Regions from separate parts of the Rhodovulum sp. HP10 genome, predicted to be linked through region 4. Evidence: riboswitches for the same ligand, from Rfam matches in the RefSeq annotation. Region 4 holds a riboswitch; each other region holds the start of a gene.
The links. Region 4 has a riboswitch for cobalamin ahead of ACK8CO_RS04490 (ribonucleoside triphosphate reductase). Riboswitches for the same ligand answer to the same signal wherever they lie in the genome.
Positions count from the first base shown of each region.

Region 1 (5,555 bases), 1.3 Mb from region 4:
GGCACTTGCCGAGCGCGCCGATCCGCGCGCCTGGCTGATCCTCGATGCCGACGGCGCGGCCAGGCTGCCGCCCCTGCCTTACCCGCCGCTCAGCGCCGGAAACCCGGCCGATCTGGCAAGGCTTTGCGGCATCGACCCCGCGGGGCTTGCCGCGACGCTGGAGGCGCTCGCCGCGCATCTCGACCGCGGCGCCCCGCTCGAACCACCCCGGAGCCGCCCCGAAGGCCTGCCCTTCCCGGCGCCCCTCCGCCCGCCCCTCGCGGCGATCCCGCTGCTGCCGGGGCTTGCCTTCACCCGCCACGGGGTCGCTGTCGACGGCACCGCCCGGGTGCGGCTCGAGGACGGCGGCAGCGCGCATCGGGTCTTTGCCGCGGGCGCCGCGATGGCGGGCGGGCTGCTGGGCCAGGGCTATCTCTCGGGCAGTGCGCTGGCCATTGGCGGGGTCTTCGGCCGGATCGCCGGGGCGGGCGCGGCCAGCATCGCGGGCCCCGACGCCCGCCAGGCCGGGCCCGGCGCCGTCCCGTCCCTCCCGGCGGCGGACCCCGCCCCCCCCCTCTCACAGCCTGCCTCCGCGGCCTCCAGGCCCTGGCAGGAGGCCGCCCGCGCGCTGAACATCTGCAATAGCTGCGGTTTCTGCACCGGGCTTTGCGCGGTCTTTCCGGCGGCCCAGCTCCGTCCGGCCCTCGCGGCAGGCGATCTGCGCCACCTGGCGCATCTTTGCCATGACTGCCGCTCCTGCCATTACGACTGCCAATATGCCCCGCCCCATGCGCTGGCGGTGAACCTGCCCGCGGCCCTGGCCGAGGCGCGCGCAGCCGATTACGCCGCCGGCCTGCCCGCGCGCCTGCCCGGGGCGATCTTCCTGCTCTGCCTTCTCGGCCTGCCGCTGCTGGCCCTTCTGGCGATCCCGCCCGAGAGGCTCTTTGCCACCGGCACCGCGCCCGGCGCCTTTTACGAGGTGATCCCGCATTGGCTCATGGCCGGAGGCGCGGGGCTGGCTTTCGGCGGCGCGGCGCTGGTGCTGGCGATCCGGCTCGGACGGTTCTGGCGTCAGACCAGAGGCCCCGCCGCGCGGCCGGGCATCCGCCCCCTGCTCCGGGGACTGGGTGCGGCGCTGCGGCTCAGCAATCTCGGCGAGGCGCGCGGCTGCGACGGGCCAGAGGGCCCGACCGGCCCGGCGCGGCGGATCTTCCATCACCTGCTGGCGGGCGGCTTCGTGCTGACCGGGCTGGCGACGCTGGCCGGGGCCCTGCTTCACGCCCGGGGCGAGATCGCGCCCTATCCGCTGGCCTCGGCCCCGGTCGGGCTGGGCACGCTGGGCGGTCTCGCCATGCTTGCCGGGCTTGCGGGACTGTCGCATCGGCGCATCCGGGCCGACCGCCGCCCTGCCTCGGCCCGGATGGAGACCGCCGACCGCGACCTGAGACGGGCCCTGGGCATTGTCGCGGGCTCGGGCCTCGCGCTGCTGGCCCTGCGCGACGGGCCGGCGATGGGGCTGATGCTGGCGCTCCATCTCGGGTCGGTCCTGGGGCTCGCGCTGGCGCTGCCCTTCGGCAAGCTCTCGCACGGGGCCTATCGCGGCCTCGCCCTGATCCGCCACGCCGCCGAACGCGCGGCCCGGCCAAGGCCCCGTCGCTGAGACCCGTCGCCGAGACCCGTTACCGAACCCTGCCGCCGAACCCGTCCCCCAGGCATCGTCCCCAAGCATCGCGCTTGACAAGCGCGCGCCCGGAAGGGCATGAACCGCCGCGCTGGTGCCCGTCATCGGACGGGTGAAAAGGGAATGCGCCAGAGGCCGGGTTCGATGCATCGGGCCTTCAAGCGCAGCCGCCCCCGCGACCGTGACCGGAGAGGCCGCCCGCATGCCACTGACCCGAACGGGCCGGGAAGGCAGGGCCGCCGCCGAAGGCCCCTGCCTTCGAGATCCGCAAGCCGGGAGACCTGCCAGCGCAGACGACGTGAACCGGACGGGGTGTTCCGGTGTCGGGTCCGGCTTCGGCTCTGCCCGCTCCCGCCCTTGTCCTCCGACCCGTGGGGCCCGACGATGAGTGTTTCCGTTTCCTTCCGCCGCTCCTTCCGCGACCGGAGCCGCCCGGCATGAGCGCGCCCGAGGCCCCTGCGGTCGAGCTTCTGGTCTGCACCACCTGCAAGCGCCGCCAGCCCGCCGATCCCGACGCCCCCCGCCCGGGCAGCCTGCTTCACGAGGCCGTCCGGACTCATGGCCTGCCCGAAGGCGTGCGCCTTGTGCCCGTCGAATGCCTCTCGGCCTGTGCCTCGGGTTGCACCGTCGCGCTGCGGGGGCCGGGCCGCTGGACCTATGTCTATGGCAATTTCGACGAGACGACCGGCGCGCCCATCATCGCCGAGGGCGCCCGCGCCTATCGCGACGCCGCCGACGGGCTCGTGCCCTGGCGCGAGCGCCCCGAGCATTTCCGCAAGAACTGCATTGCCCGTATCCCGCCCATGGAGGCCCTGAAATGACCGATCTCGCCAAGCTTCCCGTCACCGTCGTCACCGGCTTTCTCGGCTCGGGCAAGACCACGCTGATCCGCCACCTGATGCAGAATGCGGGCGGCCGCCGCCTGGCCGTCCTCGTCAATGAATTCGGCGATGTCGGCGTCGATGGCGAGATCCTGAAGGGCTGCGCCCTGCCCGACTGCCCGGCCGAGAACGTGGTCGAGCTTGCCAATGGCTGCATCTGCTGCACCGTCGCCGACGAGTTCATCCCGACGATGGAGGCGCTTTTGCAGCTCGAGCCGCGCCCCGACCATATCCTGATCGAGACCTCGGGGCTGGCCCTGCCGAAACCTCTGCTCAAGGCGTTCGACTGGCCCGCGATCCGCTCGCGCATCACCGTCGACGGGGTGATCGCGGTGGCCGATGCCGAGGCCGTGGCCGCGGGCCGCTTCGCGCCGAATGTCGCCGCCGTCGATGCCCAGCGCGCCGCCGATGACAGCCTTGATCACGAGACGCCGCTGTCCGAGGTCTTCGAGGACCAGATCGCCTGCGCCGATATCGTGCTGCTGACCAAGCCCGATCTCGCCGGCCCCGAGGGGCTGGCCGCCGCCCGCGCCGTGATCGAGGCCGAGGCGCCGCGCAAGCTGCCCGTGGTCGAGGTGACCGAGGGCGCGGTCGATCCGCGCGTGATCCTGGGACTTGGCGCGGCCGCCGAGGATGATCTCGACGCCCGGCCCAGCCATCACGACAGCGGCGCCGAGCATGACCATGACGAATTCGAAAGCGTGGTGATCGATCTGCCCGAACAGGACGACCCCGAGGCGCTCTCGGCCCGGATCGAGGCGCTGGCGCGCACGCAGAACATCCTGCGGGTCAAGGGCCATGTCGCGGTCGCGGGCAAGCCGATGCGGCTTCTGGTGCAGGCGGTGGGCGCGCGGGTGCGCCATCAGTTCGACCGGCCCTGGGGGCCGGACGAGACCCGCGCCACCCGGCTTGTCGTGATCGCCGAGCATGACGATATCGACGAAGGCGCGATCCGCGCGGCCCTGAGCGCCTGAGGCCGCCCCCATGCATGTCGTCTTCCGCGAAAGCCACGGGCTCGAGGAAACCGCCGTTCCGACGGATCTGGGTCAGGACCCGGCCGATCTGGCGGTGCTGTCCTTTTCCGACAGCGATCTCGGGGCCTTCGCGGCGGGCTGGCATCGCGGCGGCGGCCCCGAAGGCCGGATGCCCACCCTCAGGCTGGCCAATCTCGCGGCCCTGATCCATCCGCTCTCGGTCGATACCTATGCAGAGCGCACGCTTTCGGGGGCGAAGGGCATCCTGATCCGGCTGATCGGCGGGCGCGCCTATTGGGAGTACGGGCTGACCCAGATCGGCGCGCTGGCCCGCGCGCATGGCATCGCGCTGGCCGTGCTGCCCGCCGACGGGCGCCCCGATCCGCGGCTCGACGCGGCCTCGACCCTGCCGGTCTCGACACTCAGGCGCCTGTCCGAGCTCTGCGACGAGGGCGGTGCGGTCGCGGCACAGGCGGCGCTGGCGCAACTGGCGCTGGCCGCGGGGCTTTACGCCGCGCCCGTGATCGGCACCAAGACCGTGCCCGAGATGGGCGCCTGGAGCCCCGAGGGCGGAGCCGTGCCCGCGCCCGACCTGTCGCCGGTGGATGCCCCCCGGATCGTCCTGACCTTCTACCGCGCCTATGTCACCGCCGCCGATCTCGGCCCCGTCGAGGCGCTTTTCGACGCGTTCCGGGCGCGCGGCTGCGCCGTCACCGGCCTCTTCGTGCCGTCCCTGAAGGCGCCCGAGGCGGCGCGCTGGCTGGCGGACCATCTGCGCGCGCTGAGCCCCGCCGCCATCGTCAACGCCACCGCCTTTTCCGGCAAGGGCGAGGACGGGACCTCGCCGCTCGATGCCCCGGGCGTGCCGGTCTTTCAGGTGGCGCTGTCTTCCGCCCCCGAAACCGCCTGGGCCGAGGCCGAGCGCGGGCTGTCTCCGGCCGATCTTGCCATGCATGTGGTCCTGCCCGAGGTCGATGGCCGGATCTTCGCGGGCGTTGCGTCCTTCAAGGAGGCGGGCACGCGCGACCCCGGCCTGCAGTTCGCCCGCATCGCCCACCGCGCCCATCCGGGCCGGATCGCGGCCATCGCCGACCGCGTCTTGGCCTGGACCGGCCTTGCCCGCACATCGCTGGCGAACCGCCGCCCGGCGCTGGTTCTCTCGACCTATCCCGGACGGCCCTGGCAGATGGCCCATGCCGTCGGGCTCGATGCGCTGGCCTCGGCCGAGGCGGTGCTGGAGGATCTGACCCGCGCCGGTCTGCCGGGCGCCCCGGCCGGGGATCTTGCGGGCGATCCGGCAAAAGATCTGGCTGGAAGTCTGGCGGGGGCCCTCGGCCACGAGACCCTGAGCTGGCCGCTTGCAGATTACCAGACCGCGTTGGCCGCCCTGCCCGCCGCCTTGCGCGACGCCCTGTCGGACGCCTGGGGCGCGCCCGGGGCCGATCCGGCCTGCCGCGACGGCGCCTTTCATTTCGCGGCCACCCGGCGCGGCGCGGCGCTGGTCGCGCTCCAGCCCGAGCGCGGCACGCCCGAGAGCCGCGAGGGCGATTATCACGACCTCTCGCGGGTACCCCGCCATGGCTATGTCGCCTTCTATCTCTGGCTGCGCCGGGCCATGGGCTGCGACGCGCTGATCCATATCGGCGCGCATGGCACGCTGGAATGGCTGCCCGGCAAGGCGGTCGCGCTGTCCGAGGCCTGCTGGCCCGAGGCGCTGATCGGCGATCTGCCGGTGATCTATCCCTTCATCGTCAACGATCCCGGCGAGGCGGCGCAGGCCAAGCGCCGGATCGGCGCGGTGACGCTGGGCCATCTGCCGCCGCCGCAGCGCCAGGCCGGCAGTTCCGAACGGCTGGCCCGGCTCGAGACGCTGCTCGACGAGTTCTCCAATGCCGACGGGCTCGACCCGCGCCGCCGCGACCGGCTGATGGCAGATATCCGCGCCGAGGCGCAGGCCCTCGGCGTCGAGGCCGATCTGGGACTGGAACCGGGGCTCTCACCCGCCGAGGCCATCACCCGCATCGACCGCTTCGTCTGCGA
Region 1 covers NZ_CP180201.1:3,818,390-3,823,944, reverse strand. The annotation lists gene tcuA (FAD-dependent tricarballylate dehydrogenase TcuA) at 1-1,639, shown strand, start outside; cobalamin riboswitch at 1,736-1,964, shown strand; gene ACK8CO_RS17910 (DUF1636 family protein) at 2,098-2,481, shown strand; gene cobW (cobalamin biosynthesis protein CobW) at 2,478-3,515, shown strand; gene cobN (cobaltochelatase subunit CobN) at 3,526-5,555, shown strand, end outside.
Region 1: it holds a riboswitch for cobalamin, as region 4 does, so the genes downstream of both, ACK8CO_RS17910 (DUF1636 family protein) here and ACK8CO_RS04490 (ribonucleoside triphosphate reductase) in region 4, are expected to answer to the same signal.

Region 2 (5,555 bases), 440 kb from region 4:
TGTTCGGCGTGACCGCGCTTCTGACCGCGACGATTGTCAGCATGGTCGGCGCCATCGGCTTCGTCGGTCTGGTCGTGCCGCATGCGGCCCGATATGTTGTCGGGCCCTTGCATATGCGGCTGCTGCCGGCCTGCGCGGTGGTGGGGGCGGTCTTCATGGTGATCGCCGACATCGCCTCGCGCATGATCGCGACACAGCAGACCGTGCCCATCGGGGTCGTGACGGCGCTGGTCGGCGTGCCGTTCTTCGCGATCATTCTTTACCGCGCGAGGCCGCAGGTATGAGCATTCTGGCCGAGAACCTGACCTGGGGCGTGAAGCGCAAGACCATCGTCTCGGACGTTTCGCTGAGGGTCGCCCCGGGCGAGACGCTGGGCCTGATCGGCCCCAACGGATCGGGCAAATCCTCCCTGTTGCGGCTGCTGGCGGGGCTGCGGCGCCCGCTGCGGGGCCGGGTCCGGATCAACGGGCAGGACATCGCCCATGTCTCCCGCAGGGCATTGTCGCGACAGCTGGCCTTTGTCCAGCAAAGTGCTGCCACCGACACCAATGTCACGGTGAGCGATGTCGTGCGGCTCGGGCGGACCCCGCATCGCTCGGCTCTGGCGGGCTGGTCCGAGACCGACGAGGCCGCGGTGACACAGGCGCTGGAACGCGTGGAAATGGCATCGCAGAGGAAACAGGCCTGGCAGACCCTTTCGGGAGGCGAGCGCCAGCGGGTGCATATCGCGCGGGCGCTGGCGCAGACACCGCAGGTGATGTTCCTCGACGAGCCGACGAACCACCTCGACATTCACCACCAGATCGAAATACTGGCCATGGTCCGCGACCTCGATCTGACCAGCGTCATCGCCCTGCATGACCTGAACCTCGCGGCCATGTTCTGCGACCGGATTGCGGTTATCGAAGGAGGGGTCATGCGCGCCTGCGGCACACCGGATGTTGTCCTGACCCAGGACGTCCTGCGCGACGTGTTCAGGGTCACGGCGCATGTCTGCACCTATCAGGATGCGCGTCGGCCGCATATCCGGTTCAGCGCGGAATGAGAAGGTCCGTATGGCGCGCGCCCCGGACCCTGGTCCGGATGATGGCAGAATGACGGACCGGTCGGTCTTCGCCGCACCCCCTCCTGCCGGCCGGAACGAGCGGCTGGGCATCACCTTGCGGGTGCTCTCGACCCTCGCATTTGCCATGATGGGCGTCTGCGTGAAGGCGCTTGGCGACGCCGTCCCGCTGGGACAGGTGGTATTCTTCCGCTCGGCCGTGGCCCTGCTGCCCTTGATCGCCTTCCTGTGGTGGCGCGGAGAGTGGCCCCGCGGGCTGGCGACGTCCCGTCCCATGGGACATATCGGTCGCTGCCTGATGGGCGCGGTCGCGATGTTCACCTCCTTTGCGACGATCCGGCTCCTGCCGCTGGCCGAGGCGACGATGCTGTCCTATCTCGCGCCGGTGATGCTGGCCCTGCTGGGCTGGGCTCTGCTCGGAGAGAGGCCGAGCGCAGGCCGGATCGGCGGTGTCGTGCTCGGCCTTGCCGGAGCGGCGGCCTTCTGCCTGCCCGCCTTTGCCGGGGCCTTGCCCGACAGCGGCGCCCTGGGCGTGGCCCTGGGGCTTTTGACCGCGGCTCTGACGGCCGGTGCGCTGATCCAGGTGCGCCGACTGACACTGCTGGGCGAAGGCGCCGGAGCCATCGCCTTCTGGTTCGCCGTGGTCTCGGCCCTGATCGGCCTTGCGACGCTGCCCTGGGGCTGGGTCTGGCCCGGTCCGGCAACACTCCTGCTGTTGATCGGAACCGGGCTGGCGGGCGGTATCGCCCATATTCTGATGACGCTGTCCTTCAGCCATGCCGATGCCTCGGCACTGGCCCCCTTCGAATATCTTTCGGTTCTGTGGGCCGTGGCGCTGGGTTTTGCCTTTTTCGCCGAACTGCCGGGCCTGGCCTTCCTGCTGGCAGGGCCATTGATTCTGACAGGCGCCTTCGTCGCCCGCCCGGCAAGGCGGCAATAGTCCCCGCGAGCTTTGAAGGGCGGCGCCTGTCCTTCCGCCATCCGGACGCCCCTGCCCGGCTCGCCCCGAGCGCAACAGACCGCGCCGGAATAGCGGTTGCGGGCAAAGCCGATGAGGCAGGTCTTCGACCGCGCCGCGGATGCGGCAATAAAGCCACGGAAAAAGCCGTGGAGCGGTCCGGCGAGGCGGATCCGGGCTCCGGTCGCACCCGCGCGGGGCCGCTCCAGCCCGGCGCCGCTCGCCCCGAGCGCATCAGGCGGCGGGACCGCCAAAGGAAGGGCTTTCGTCGTTTCAGGACAGTGACGCCCCGACAGAACGGACAGGCCGCGAGCTCTCGAGGTAAGGTTTTCCGGAATGACGCCTGCGACCGGCAGGCAGTTGACCCAATAGGGGTTTCATGCTCTGTGCTCGGTCGCCGGTTTCCCGTTTGGGAATGAAAAGGGAATTCGCCGCGGGCCAGATGTCCCGCGAACCGAAACTGCCCCCGCAACTGTAGGCGGCGAGCGGCGGTCCGACAACGCCACTGGGCATCTGCCTGGGAAGGCCGGACCGGCGGACGACCCGTCAGTCAGGAGACCTGCCGGCATGAAACCACCATCAACCGGGCGGGGTTGCCCGGGGAAAGGGATGTTCATGCCCGGATCTTTCGGCCGTGCTCAGCCAGGCGCGTCTTGCGCCAGCCAAAGAACTGACATCCGCCCAGCCCGCAAACCCCGGGGCCCGGAAGCCAATTTCCGGAGAGTTTCCATGAACACCAAGACTGCCTTCCTTTCGGCGGCCCTTATGGTCTGCGCGGGCATGGCCCAGGCCACAGACTATCCCCTGACGCTGGAGAATTGCGGCCAGACCCTGACCTTCGACGCCGCCCCCGCGCGCACCGTCACCGTCGGCCAGGCCACGACCGAGATCCTTTACCTGCTGGGTCTCGCAGAGCGGGTGAAGGGCACCTCGGTCTGGTTCACCGATGTCCTGCCGCAATTCGCCGAGCTGAATGCCGGGATCCCGCGGCTGGCCGACAACGATCCCAGCTTTGAAAGCGTGGTGGCCGCGCGGCCCGATCTGGTTACCGTGCAACATGAATGGCATGTCGGCCCCCAGGGCATCGTCGCCACCCGCGAGATGTTCCATGATGTCGGCGTGCCGACCTACGTTCTGCCCAGCGACTGCGCCAGCAAGGATAACAGCCGCGGCTCTGACGGCACCCGGACCGAGATGTTCTCGACCGCCTCGATCTACCGGTCGATCGAGGAACTGGCGCGGATCTATGGTGTCGAGGATCGCGGCGCCGAGCTGGTCGAAGAGCTGAAGGCACGCGAAGCCGCAGCCATCGAACATGCCCGGGCGCTGGATCTGCCCGAAGGGGTCTCGGCGGTGTTCTGGTACTCCTCCGCCGAAATGGACATCGACCCCTATGTGGCCGGACGGAAGGGCGCGCCAGGCTACATGATGCAGGAGCTCGGGATCGAGAACGTCGTGGCCTCCGACGAGGAATGGCCCACCGTCGGCTGGGAAAGCATCGCCAAGGCCGATCCGACGGTGATCGTACTGGCCGAGATGACCCGCCGCCGTTTCCCCGCCGACGATGTCGAGAAGAAGCTTGAGTTTCTCCGCACCGATCCGGTTGCGAAGGAAATGACGGCGGTCCGGGAAAACCGGATCGTGGTGATGGATCTCCAGGCGATGGAAGCGACCGTGCGGGCGATCTACGGGCTGGAGGAGCTGTCCACGGCGCTGGCCGGATTCGATCTGAGCAAATGAGGTCCGGAGCCCGTCGGGCCCGCTGGCACTGGGGGTGGATCGCCCCCCCGGTGCTGCTGGCCGCGCTGATCGCCGGAACCGCGATCGGCGAGACCCGCATACCCGCCGCGACCGTGTTCCAGGTGCTGGGCAACAAGCTGTTCGGCACCCTCTACCCGGTTGCGCGGATCGACGAGGGCATCGTCTGGAACTACCGCCTCGCCCGCGCGGTGGTGGCGGCAGCCTGCGGGACGGGGCTCGCCCTGTCGGGCGTCGTGCTGCAGGCCCTGCTGAGGAATGCGCTAGCCGATCCCTATCTGCTGGGGATCTCCGCCGGGGCCTCGACCGGCGCGGTTGCGGTCACCGTCGCCGGGCTCGGTGCGGGCGCGCTCTCGCTGTCGACAGGCGCCTTCGCCGGGGCGCTTCTGGCCTTCGTCATGGTCGCGGCCCTGGCGCGGGCAGCGGGCGGCGGCACCGGGCTGCAGGCCGCGGGCGTGATCGTTCTGGCCGGGATTGCGGGGGCACAGCTCTTCAACGCGATGACCGCCTTCCTGATCGCGAAATCCGCCAATGCCGAACAGGCCCGCGGCATCATGTTCTGGCTTCTGGGAAATCTCTCGGGGGCGCGCTGGCAGGACAGCCTGATTGCCGTGCCTGCCGCGGCCTTGGGGCTTGGGATCTGCCTCTGGCATGTGCGCAGCCTCGACGCCTTCACCTTCGGGGCTGACAGTGCGGCCTCGCTCGGCATCAACGTGCGCCGGGTGCAGGCGGTGCTGATCGGGACGGCGGCTCTGGTCACCGCGCTGATCGTGTCGCTGGTTGGCGCCATCGGCTTTGTCGGACTGGTGATCCCCCATGCGATGCGGTTCCTGGTGGGCGGGCGGCACCGGCTGCTGGTGCCGGCCTCGGCGCTGGCGGGCGCGGTGTTCCTGATCGCGGCGGATATCGTCTCGCGCATCCTTATCCCGGGACAGGTGCTGCCCATCGGCGTGATCACCGCGCTGATCGGCGCCCCCGCCTTCGCGGCGATCCTGATCCGGGGGAGGGCCCGGAAATGATCCTGAGCGGTGAAGGCCTTGGCTGGCGGGTGCAGGGACGGGCCATCGTCTCTGACGTCACCCTGTCGGTCATGCGCGGCGAAAGGGTCGGGCTGATCGGCCCGAACGGATCGGGAAAGTCGAGCCTGCTGCGGATGCTGGCCGGTATCCGGGCACCAAGCGAAGGCGAGGTGCGGCTGGAGGGGCGCCCCATGAGCCGCCTTCCCCGCCGCGAAGTCGCGCAGCGGGTGGCGCTGGTGGAACAGCAGGCCGAAACGACCGAGCGGATCACCGTCCGCGACGCGGTCGAGCTGGGGCGCACGCCCTGGCTCTCGGCCCTGCATCCGTTCTCGGACGAGGACGAGGCCGCGGTCGAGGCGGCGCTGATCGCCGTCGGCATGCAGGATTTCGCCGCCCGCCACTGGCATACGCTTTCGGGCGGCGAGCGGCAGCGGGTCCATATCGCCCGCGCGCTGGCGCAGCGGCCCGGGCTGCTGATCCTCGACGAACCGACCAACCATCTCGATATCGGGTCGCGGCTGTCGATCATGGCCCTCGTGGAGCGGCTGCCGGTGACGACCATCGCCGCGCTGCACGACCTCAACGAGGCGATGGCCTTCGACCGGCTGGCCGTGTTGCAGGGCGGGCGGCTGATCGCGCTCGGCCCGCCCGGCGAGATCCTTGTCCCGGCGCTGCTGCGCGAGGTGTTCGGGGTCGAGGCCCATCTGTTGACGGATCCGGCGGACGGTGTCCGGGTTCTCCGTTTCAAGCCTGTTTG
Region 2 covers NZ_CP180201.1:1,429,899-1,435,453, forward strand. The annotation lists gene ACK8CO_RS06600 (FecCD family ABC transporter permease) at 1-284, shown strand, start outside; gene ACK8CO_RS06605 (ABC transporter ATP-binding protein) at 281-1,045, shown strand; gene ACK8CO_RS06610 (DMT family transporter) at 1,095-2,003, shown strand; cobalamin riboswitch at 2,403-2,603, shown strand; gene ACK8CO_RS06615 (ABC transporter substrate-binding protein) at 2,751-3,761, shown strand; gene ACK8CO_RS06620 (FecCD family ABC transporter permease) at 3,758-4,798, shown strand; gene ACK8CO_RS06625 (ABC transporter ATP-binding protein) at 4,795-5,555, shown strand, end outside.
Region 2: it holds a riboswitch for cobalamin, as region 4 does, so the genes downstream of both, ACK8CO_RS06615 (ABC transporter substrate-binding protein) here and ACK8CO_RS04490 (ribonucleoside triphosphate reductase) in region 4, are expected to answer to the same signal.

Region 3 (5,555 bases), 1.3 Mb from region 4:
GGCGCGCGCCTGCAGCGCCTGGGCCCGGCCGATCTCGCCGCCATCGGCGGTGACGGCGGCATTGTTCGACATGTTCTGCGCCTTGAAGGGCGCCACTTTCAGCCCCCGGCGGGCATAGGCACGCGCGAGCCCCGCGACGAGCAGGCTCTTGCCCACATCCGAGCCGGTGCCCAGCACCATCAGCCGCCGCGCGCTCATCGCGCCAGCGCCAGCAGCGCGTCGAGATCGAGATCGCGTTCCAGCTGGTCGGCCAGCGCATCCAGCGCCGCCTCGACCCGGGCGGCATGGTCGAGCCCCGAGGCCCGCCCGCCCATCGCCGTCAGCCAGTGGCGCCGGAACCCGTCGGCGCCGAACAGCCCGTGCAGATAGCCGCCCATCACCCGGCCATCGGCCGAGACCGCGCCCTCGGCCCGGCCGTCGAGCCGCAACCAGGGCCTCTCGAGCCCGGGTCCCCGGGTCACGCCCATATGCATCTCGTAGCCGGTGACGCGGGTGCCGCTGATGGCATCCTCGGCCGCGATCTCGACCAGCCGCTTCTCGCCGCCGATGGTGGTCTCGATGTCCAGAAGCCCCAGCCCCTCGGTCTCGCCCGGCGGGCCCTCGATGCCGTCGGGGTCGCGCACCTTCCGGCCCAGCATCTGGAACCCGGCGCAGATGCCGACGACCCGCCCGCCCCGGCGCAGATGGCCGAAGATGTCGATGTCCCAGCCATTGGCGCGGATCGAGTCGAGCGCGGGTCGGGTGGTCTTCGAGCCCGGCAGCAGCACCAGATCGGCCTCGGCGGGGATCGGCTCGCCCGGTCGGACCCAGCGCAGATCGACGCCCGGCTCGGCCGACAGCGGATCGAGATCGTCGAAATTGGCCATCCGGGCGATATGGGGCACCGCGATCACCAGTCCGGTACCGCCCCCCGAGGCCGGCCGCTCGAGCGCCAGCGCATCCTCGGCCGGAAGCCGCGCGGCGCCCTCGAACCAGTGGGCGACGCCCAGGAAGGGCCAGCCGGTGCGTTCGGTGATCGTCGCGCAGGCCGGTTCGTAAAGCGAGAAATAGCCGCGGAACTTGTTGACCAGATAGCCCGCGATGCGGGCGCGCTCGGCCTCCGTATGCAGGCACCACGAGCCCACCACGGCCGCCATCGCGCCGCCCCGGTCATTGTCGGTGACGAGGATCACCGGCAGATCGGCGGCCTCGGCAAAGCGCATGTTGGCGATGTCGCTCTTGCGCAGATAGGTCTCGGTGCCCGCGCCCGCGCCCTCGACCAGCACCAGATCGGCCCCGGCCGCGACGCGGTTGAAACTGTCCATGACCGCGGGCAGGAGCTTGGGCTTGAGCTTGTGGTAATGCCGCGCGGGCCAGTTGCCCAGCGGACGGCCCCGCAGCACCACCTGCGAGCCGACCATGGCCTGCGGCTTCAGCAGCACCGGGTTCATGTGGATCGAGGGGGGCAGCCCCGCGGCCTGCGCCTGCAGCGCCTGGGCGCGGCCGATCTCGCCCCTGGGGGCGGTGCCGTCGGGGCCGGGAGGCAGGTCGCTGTCGGCGGCGACGGCGGCATTGTTCGACATGTTCTGCGCCTTGAAGGGCGCGACCTTCAGGCCGCGCCGCGCATAGGCGCGGGCGAGCCCCGCGACAAGGAGGCTCTTGCCGACATCCGAACTCGTGCCCTGCAGCATCAGGGCCTTCGCGCGGCGCGGCGGCACCGGGTCGAGCATCGGTACCGAGATTTCGGGCATCGGCGGGGCCGCATCGCCGGGGGGCAGGTCGGGATAGCGGCTCCGGGTCCGGTCAAGGGTCATGGCGGCTCCTGCGACATTCGGCAGGGGGTGTCGGACGGGGCCCTGCGGATGTCAAGCGCGGCTCAGAACTCGACGCCCGGCTGGCCCTTTATGCCCGAGCGGAACGGGTGCTTGACCAGCGTCATCTCGGTCACCAGATCGGCCGCCTCGATCAGCTCTTCGGGGGCGTTCCGCCCGGTCAGGACGACATGCGACAGCGGCGGCTTCTCGGCCTGCAGGAAGGCCACCACCTCGGCCGGGTCGAGATAGCCGTAGCGCAGCGCGATGTTGATCTCGTCGAGCAGCACCATGCGGATTTCGGGGTCGCGGATCAACTCCCTGGCCTTTTCCCAGCCCTTTTCGGCCGCGGCGATGTCGCGGGCGCGGTCCTGGGTTTCCCAGGTGAAGCCCTCGCCCATGGCATGGAACTGGCAGAGATCGCCGAAATGCGAGGTCAGAAGCCGCCGCTCGCCGGTATCCCAGGCACCCTTGACGAACTGGACCACGGCACAGGGCATCTGATGGGCGATGCAGCGCAGGATCATCCCGAAGCCCGAGGAGGACTTGCCCTTGCCGGTGCCGGTATGCACCAGGATCAGCCCCTTCTCGCCGGATTTCCCGGCCATGATCTTGTCGCGCGCGGCCTTCTTCTTGGCCATCTTGCTGGCATGGCGGGCGTCGTCGGCTGCGGTATTGGTGGGGGCGGTATCGGTCGCGGCGGCGGTCTCGTCGGTCATGGGGGCTCCTTGCGCGTGTCGGGGACAGCTTAGCGGGCGGGGCGGCCGCGTCAAACCCGGGCCGCGCGGCGGTTGTGCCGATTGACAAGTCCCGAGCTGCTTGCAATGACGGATGCGTGACCGGTTCGCCCGGGCCCGAGGGTCCGGACGTGAAAAGGGAACGCGGTGCGCCCGTCCGACGGGACGGGCAATTCCGCGGCTGCCCCCGCAACTGTAAGCGGCGAGCACGGCTGAGAATGCCACTGGGGAGGCCCCCGGGAAGGCCAGCCAAGCTGAGACCCGCAAGCCAGGAGACCTGCCGGCCGCCCGTATCCCCGCAAGGGAGGCGGTTTCCACCGGACGCCGGGGTGCGCGTCTGGCCCGGTTCGGCCGCGTCCCGGCCGCTCCGAGCCTCTCATCCCGTTCGTCCTTTCTCCCGCGGCCTGTCCGGCCGCTCATGTTGAAAGGCAACGACCTTGATCTTCCACGGCAATCTCGTAACCGCCGCGCTGGCACTGACCCTCGTTCCCGGGGTCGCGGCGGCGCATTTCCAGCTGGCCTATACCGAGCAAAGCCTCATCGACGCGCCCGGCGATGTGCCGGTCAAGCTGATCTTCTGGCATCCGCAGGAAAGCGGGCCGGTCATGGATATGGGCGAGCCGCTGGAATTCTACGCCATCCATCGCGGCGAGCGGATCGACCTCAAGCCGACACTCAGCCAGACTGTCTTTCGCGGTCCGCTGAACGAGGCTGTGGCATGGGATGGCAGCCTGCCGGTCAAGCGGATGGGCGATTACGTCCTGGTGACGGTGCCCGCGCCCTATTACGAGGACTCCGAGGATATCTACATCCAGCAGATCACCAAGACCTACGTCAACCGCGGCCAGATGCCCACCGACTGGGACGGCCCGCAGGGGCTCAAGGCCGAGATCCTGCCGCTGGTCAAACCCTATAACGTGATCGCGGGCTCGACCTTCACCGGGCGGGTGCTGTCCGAGGGCGCTCCGGTCGCGGGTGCCGAGATCGAGATCGAATACATGGCGGCCGAGCCCGACATGGCGACGGGCGCGCCCAAGCCCGCGACGGCGGGGCCGTTGCCGGGCGGCGCGGTTGTCGCGGTGACGGACGAGAACGGCTATTTCACCTTCGGCGTGCCGAAGGCGGGCTATTGGGGCTTTGCCGCGCTGGGGGTCGGGCCCGATACCGAACATGAGGGCAAGGAACTCAGCCAGGATGCGGTCCTCTGGATCCGCGCCTTCGATCTGAAATAGGGGCGGGGCCATGCATATCGTGGACGGGGCGCTGGCGGCGCCCGTGGTGATCGGCGGTGCGGTGCTGGCGGCCGGAGGCGTCGCCCGCGGGTTGCGCGATCTGACGCTCGAGAAGATCCCCGCCGCCGGGATGCTCTCGGCCAGCTTCTTCGTGGCCTCGCTGATCCATGTGCCGATCGGCCCGTCCTCGGTGCACCTGATCCTGAACGGTCTGGCCGGGCTGGTGCTCGGCTGGGCCGCCTTTCCCGCGCTGTTCGTGGGGCTGCTGCTCCAGGCGGTCTTCTTCGGTTTCGGCGGACTGACGGTGCTGGGTGTCAATACCCTGAACATCGCGCTGCCCGCGGTGATCGTGCATTACCTCTGCCGGCGCGGGATCGCGTCCGGCAGTCCGCGGACCGCCGCGATCTGGGGCGGTATCGGCGGCGCGCTGGCCATCGCGCTGACCGCCGCGCTTGTCGGTGTCGCCCTCGCGCTCAGCGGTGCGGCCTTTCTTCCGGCGGCCAAGCTGGTCTTTCTCGCCCATGTTCCGGTGATGGCGATCGAGGGCCTGCTGAGTGCCGCAGCCGTCTACCTGGCCATCCAGGTCAAGCCCGATCTCTTTCTCAGCCTGCAAGGACCCGCCCGATGATCCGCCCGATTTTCCTGACCCTGGCGCTTGTTCTGGCGCCCATGCCCGCGCTCGCGCACAAGGTGATCGCCGCCGCCTATCCCAGCGGAGCCCTGATCGAGGGCGAGGTCGGCTTTTCCAATGGCGACATGGCCGTCGATGCCCCGGTCGGGGTGTTCGATCCCGAGGGCAACCGCCTCGGCGAGGCGATGACCGGTGCCGACGGGCTGTTCACCTTCCGCCCGACGCGCGCCGTGGCCCATGTCTTCCGCGCCGATCTGGGCGCGGGCCATGTCGCCGAATTCACCATGAGCGCCGAGGAGGTCGCGGCGATCCTCGACAGCCCCGCCGCTCGGGCTGCCGCCGAAGCTGCCGCTGAAACCGCCCCTGAAGCCGGGGCAGGGGACGCGGCCCCGGTTTCGGACGGGCGCAACCCCTCGACCTTCCCGCTGGAGGCAGTCCCCGCCCAGGCGCCCGCCGGGCCTTCGGCGGCCGCGCTGATCGCCGCGCCGGGGCTGAGCGAGGCCGACAAGGCCGAGATCGCGAAGATGCTGCGCGACGAGCTGCGGCCGCTGCGCCGCGAGATCGCCGCCTATCGCGAGAAGAACGACCTGCAGACGATCCTTGGCGGCATCGGCTATATCGCCGGGATTTTCGGGCTTTGCTTCTATGTCGCCGCGCGGCGCCGGATGAAGGGCTGACCCCCGGTGTCCGACATCCTCACCGCCGACCGGGCGGCGCCCGGTGCCGTCTCGCGTCTTGACGGGCTCGATCCGCGCACGCGGCTGATTGGGGCGGGGGCCTTCGCCTGCGTCACGGTCGGCGCCTCATTCCTGCCGGTGCTGCTGGCAGCGCTTCTTCTGGCGCTGGGGCTGATGGCGCTGTCGGGCCGGGCGGCGGGCCGGACGCTGCGGCGGATGGCGGCGATGGACGGCTTCATCTTCCTGCTGGTGGCGATGCTGCCCTTCACTACGCCCGGAACGCCGGTCATGGCGCTCTGGGGGGTCGAGGCCTCGCGCGAGGGGCTCCTGCATGCCGCCCGCATCCTGCTGACCGCCAATGCGGTGGTGCTGGCGCTCCTGTCGCTGGTCGGCACGCTCGAGCCGGTGACGATGGGTCAGGCGCTTCACCGTCTCGGCACGCCCGAGCGGCTGGTGCATCTGCTTCTGTTCACCATCCGCTATATCGA
Region 3 covers NZ_CP180201.1:3,802,618-3,808,172, forward strand. The annotation lists gene ACK8CO_RS17810 (cobyric acid synthase) at 1-198, opposite strand, end outside; gene ACK8CO_RS17815 (cobyric acid synthase) at 195-1,709, opposite strand; gene cobO (cob(I)yrinic acid a,c-diamide adenosyltransferase) at 1,856-2,509, opposite strand; cobalamin riboswitch at 2,614-2,827, shown strand; gene ACK8CO_RS17825 (DUF4198 domain-containing protein) at 2,965-3,759, shown strand; gene cbiM (cobalt transporter CbiM) at 3,770-4,387, shown strand; gene ACK8CO_RS17835 (cobalt ABC transporter permease) at 4,384-5,067, shown strand; gene cbiQ (cobalt ECF transporter T component CbiQ) at 5,074-5,555, shown strand, end outside.
Region 3: it holds a riboswitch for cobalamin, as region 4 does, so the genes downstream of both, ACK8CO_RS17825 (DUF4198 domain-containing protein) here and ACK8CO_RS04490 (ribonucleoside triphosphate reductase) in region 4, are expected to answer to the same signal.

Region 4 (5,555 bases):
GGCATGAAGCCCCGAATAGGGGTCGCGGACATCGCGCAGATCCATTCCGGCCGAGGCGACCAGCTTGCGCAGATAGGGTTTGTCCTCCTCCATCGCCGCGACATTCCAGCCATGGCGGGCCAGCTCCTCGATCACCGCAAGGAAGCGGTCGAGCAGCGCAAAGATCAGATCGCGCCCCGCCACTTCCAGCTCCATCTTGCGCGACGAGGGGAAGATCCGCTCATTCGCGACATCGGAAATCGCCGCAAAGGCCTCCTTCAGCGCGAAGACATCGGTCAGCTCGGCCGAGAACCGGCCCGCGAGAATGTCGTCATGGTGGTCCAGAAAGGCCGCGACACTGGCGCGGATGGCGCCATGGACGGCCCGGGCGCGCAGATGGCCCACATGCTCGGCGTGCGTCCCGCCGGGGACGGGCGCGACTTCCTTGCCGATCAGCGCCTCCAGCAGCGGCCGCACCTCGCCATGGGACAGGACGCCGGTGGTAAAGGCATCCTCGAGATCGAGGATGTTGTAGCAGATATTGTCCGCCGCCTCGACGAGGAAGGCCAGCGGGTGCCGTTGCCAGCCGGCATCCCGGGGAATCAACCCGGTGCTTTCGGCCATCCCGGCCAGATGCGCGGCCTCTGCCTCGAAGGCCCCGTATTTCTTCAGGCCGATGGTGGGCGCGTCCCGGCCCAGCGCACCGTCCTTTGCGAGGCAGGGATATTTGGTGAAGGCGCCCAGAACGGCATGGGTCAGCCGCATGCCGCCCTCGAGCCGGTACATCTCCAGCCGGGTCAGGATCCGGAAGCCCTGGGCATTGCCCTCGAAATGCTCGAACTCCCGGCGCTGGCCCGGGCTCAGATCGGCCTCGAAGGGGCGCCGGGTCGCGAACCACTCCGAGATTGCATCCTCGCCGGCATGGCCGAAGGGCGGATTGCCGATATCATGGGCAGCACAGGCCGCCTGCAGGATATAGGACAGCTCGTGGCCCGCCCCTTCGGACAGGATGCCCCGCGCGGCCAGCGCCTGCCCGACCTCGAACCCCAGCGAGCGGCCCACGCTGCTGGTCTCGAGGCTGTGGATCATCCGGTGATGCAGGTGGTCGTTCTCGTAAAGCGGATGCACCTGGGTCTTGTTGGCAAGCCGCCGGAATGGCTGCGAGAAGATCACCCGGTCGAGATCGACCAGGAAGGCGGGCCGCTCGGGCGCATCCACGATCTCCGACTGTCCGTGCCGGCTTCTGGTCAGAAGCCGTTGCCATTCCATGTATTCCATCGCTTTCCCCTTCGGCCGGTCGGCGCCAGCATAGCGGCTTCGGCTTGCGGCGACAGCGCCGATCGCCTACCCCCTTCCCCGGGGCTGGCCCGTGATGGCGCCCGGGCGCTGGCAGGAAGACGTCTCCGCCTCCCGCCTTGCCGCAGGCATAGGCGCGCGGCGGCAGGGCCCGATGGCGGCACCCGAGGGTGCGCGAAGGTCGCACCCACTACATATTGACAAAATATCCCCATCGGCATCAATATCATGTTGCTTTGGTTCCCGCGGTTCATCCCGTGGGCGAAGAGGGAAGCCGGTGAGAATCCGGCACTGCCCCCGCAACTGTCAGCGGCAAGCTGCGGCCCCGTGATCCACTGGCGCAAGACGCCGGGAAGGAGGGCCAGGGCGTCCGAGCCGCGAAGTCAGGAGACCTGCCAGAGCGGACCGAACGACCGCGAGCGGTGGGCTCGGGTGCGTGCGTCGGACCGGCGGGTCCGCGTGCCTCCCTGCCTGCCGCCCCTGACCAGAACCGAAAGCGAACCGCCATGACCGCCCCCTCGCCCCGTTCCGTCGCCAACCGCGACGGCCAGATCGTTCCCTTCGACCCCGGCCGGATCGCCCGCGCCATCGCCCGCGCGGGCGAGGCCACCGGCGAATTCGGCGCCGAGGAGGCCGCGCATCTCACCGCCCAGGTGGTGCGGGTGCTGAGCTTCCGACACGCGGACGGCGCGCCCGATGTCGAGGAGATCCAGGATGCCGTCGAACAGGCGCTGATCGGCGCCAACCGGATCGCGACGGTGCGCGCCTATGCGGTCTATCGCGCCCAGCATGCGCGGCTGCGCGAGGACCGCCGGGTGCTGGTCGATGTCGAAAGCTCGATCAACGAATATCTCGACCGCTCGGACTGGCGAGTGAATGCCAACGCGAATCAGGGCTATTCGTTGGGCGGGATGATCCTGAACACCTCGGGCAAGGTGACGGCGAATTACTGGCTGAGCCATATCTACCCGCCCGAGGTCGGCCAGGCCCATCGCCAGGGCGACATCCATATCCACGATCTCGACATGTTCGCGGGCTATTGCGCGGGCTGGTCTCTGAGGACGCTGCTGCGCGAGGGGCTGAACGGCGTGCCCGGCACCATCGAATCCGCCGCGCCGATGCATCTGACAAGCGCCCTGGGCCAGATCGTGAACTTCCTCGGCACGTTGCAGAACGAATGGGCCGGCGCCCAGGCCTTCAGCTCGTTCGATACCTATCTGGCGCCCTATGTCCGGCGCGACGGGCTCGATTTCGCCGCCGTCCGGCAGGCGATGCAGGAATTCATCTACAATCTGAACGTGCCCTCGCGCTGGGGCACGCAGACGCCCTTCACCAACCTGACCTTCGACTGGACCTGCCCGGAAGACCTGCGCGATCAGGTGCCGGTGATCGGCGGGCGCGAGGCGGAGTTCACCTATGGCGAGCTGCAGTCCGAGATGGACATGATCAACCGCGCCTATATGGAGGTGATGACCGCGGGCGATGCCAGGGGCCGGGTCTTCACCTTCCCGATCCCGACCTACAACATCACCCCCGATTTCCCCTGGGACAGCGAGAATGCCGGTTATCTGTTCGAGATGACGGCGAAATACGGGCTGCCCTATTTCCAGAACTTCGTGAATTCGGAGCTCGAGCCGCATATGGTGCGCTCGATGTGCTGCCGCCTGCAGCTTGACCTGACCGAGCTTCTGAAACGCGGCAACGGTCTGTTCGGCTCGGCCGAGCAGACCGGCAGCCTTGGCGTCGTCACCATCAACTGCGCCCGGCTCGGCCATCTGCACAAGGGCGACGAGGCGGGGCTTCTGGCCGCGCTCGACCGGCTGGCGGGGATCGCCCGCACCAGCCTGGAGCTCAAGCGCAAGGTGATCGAGCATCATATCGAGGCCGGGCTTTTCCCCTATACCAAGCGCTACCTCGGCACGCTCCGGAACCACTTCTCGACGCTGGGCGTGAACGGCGTGAACGAGATGATCCGGAACTTCACCGACGACCGCGAGGACATTGCGACCGAGGCGGGCCAGGCGCTTGCCCTCAGGCTGATGGATCACCTGCGCGCCCGGATGGTCGAGTTCCAGGAAGAGACCGGGCACATGTACAATCTAGAGGCCACGCCCGCCGAGGGCACGACCTACCGCTTTGCCCGCGAGGACCGGAAGCGCTTCCCGGGCATCCTGCAGGCGGGCACCGACGATCAGCCCTATTACACCAACTCGACCCAGCTTCCGGTCGGATATACCGCCGACCCGTTCGAGGCGCTCGAACATCAGGAGCCGTTGCAGGCGCGCTATACCGGCGGCACGGTCCTGCATCTTTACATGGGCGAGCGGATCTCGTCGGCCGAGGCCTGCAAGAAGCTCGTGCGCCGGGCGCTGTCGTCCTTCCGCCTGCCCTATATCACCGTGACGCCCACCTTCTCGATCTGCCCGAAACACGGGTATCTCGCGGGCGAGCACGAATTCTGCCCGAAATGCGACGCCGAGCTGATCGCGGCGAAGCGCGCGAAAGCCAGCTGAAGGAGCGATCCGATGACCATGATCGACAAGGACATGACGACCCGGGATGCCGAAATCGTCCTGACGGACGAAGAGCGCACCCGCTGCGAGGTCTGGACCCGGGTGATGGGCTATCACCGCCCGATGTCCTCCTTCAACACCGGCAAGAAGGGCGAGGCCGCCGAACGGGTCTATTTCGACGAGGCGAAGGCGCGGCTTGGCTGAGCTTGCGATCTCCGGGCTGGTCCGGCATTCGAGCGTCGACTGGCCCGGCGAACTGGTGGCGACGGTCTTCTGCCAAGGCTGTCCCTGGGCCTGCCGTTATTGCCACAACACCGAGCTGCTGGCGGCGGGGCCGGGCCGGATCGGCTGGGACGCGGTCCTGGCCTTTCTCGACCGCCGGCAGGGGCTGCTTGACGGGGTGGTGATCTCGGGCGGGGAACCCTTGTTGCAGAAGGGCCTGCCCGAGGTGCTTGCCGAGCTTCGGGCGATGGGCTTTCGCACCGGGCTCCATAGTGGCGGCGCCTATCCCGCGCGCTTCGCCCGGGCGCTGCCGCTGCTCGACTGGGTGGGGTTCGACGTGAAGGCCCCCTTCGATGCCTATGACCGGATCACCGGCGCCCCCGGCAGCGGCGCGAAAGCGCGTGAAAGCTTGGGCCTGCTGCGCGACAGCGGCGTTACCGCCGATCTGCGCTGTACGGTTCATCCCGCCCTGCTGAGCCCTGCCGATCTGGCCCGGATGGACGACGACCTCGCGGCACTCGGCCTGCCGCCCGCGCGCCGACAGTCGTTTCGCGCCGAAGGCTGCACCGATCCCGCACTCTGCCGGACACCGGAAAGCCCATCGCCGGCCACGCTGCCGCCTAGATAAAATCCGACGGTCTTTCCTGCTTGCGGAGCCGGTCTTTCGGAACCGGGGTAAGGGAATCTTTGCGGCTTTGTCGCCAAATGCCCCTATCCGCTGCATCACAGCTTCCAGCACAGACAGGCCAAGGGGACGATGAAACGAATTCTGCAAATGCCAATCGGGCCGCGTCTCACCATGATGATCGCCGCCATCATGGTCGTGTCCATGTCAAGCATGGGTGGCTTTCTCTACAACCGCGCCTATGAGTCGAGCTATAGCAACGCCGTCGCCGATCTCGAGGGAATGGCCCGCGACCAGGCCACCCGCGTCAGCGAGTGGTTCGCCGACCAGCGACAGGCGCTTGCGGCACAGGCCGCGAACCCCTTCATCGCCCGGGCGCTGAGCGAGTTTCGAACGGCCCTCGATGCGGCCCCGGATGGCGTTGCCCCGGTTCTCTCGGCCTATGGCAGCAACAATCCCTATCCGTCTGGCGAACACCAGAAGCTGGCCGATGCCGGAGACGGGTCGGATTACAGCCGCATCCATGCCGGTATCCATCCCGGTTTCGAGCGGATGCTCGAGTCTTTCGGCTTTTACGATGTCTTTCTCATCGCCCCCAATGGACAGGTGATCTACTCGGTCGTCAAGGAAGCCGATTTCGGCGAGGATCTCGCGACCGGTCGCTATTCGGGAACGGCTCTCGGCCAGGTCTTCGAGCGCGCCTCCAAGGCCCCGGCCGGCACATCCTTCGTCTCCGACATCCAGGAATATGCGCCCAGCGCCAACGCCCCGGCTGCCTTCATGGCCGCGCCGGTCTTTGCCGAGGATGGCACCCGGCTCGGCGTTCTCGCGATTCAGGTTCCGATCGGCAAGCTCTCGGCCATGGTCACGATGGCCTCCGCCCTCGGCCGCTTAGGCGACATGTATATCGTCGGTGGCGA
Region 4 covers NZ_CP180201.1:992,140-997,694, forward strand. The annotation lists gene dgt (dGTP triphosphohydrolase) at 1-1,257, opposite strand, end outside; cobalamin riboswitch at 1,496-1,690, shown strand; partial or broken gene ACK8CO_RS04490 (ribonucleoside triphosphate reductase) at 1,782-3,992, shown strand; gene ACK8CO_RS04495 (anaerobic ribonucleoside-triphosphate reductase activating protein) at 3,985-4,638, shown strand; gene ACK8CO_RS04500 (methyl-accepting chemotaxis protein) at 4,786-5,555, shown strand, end outside.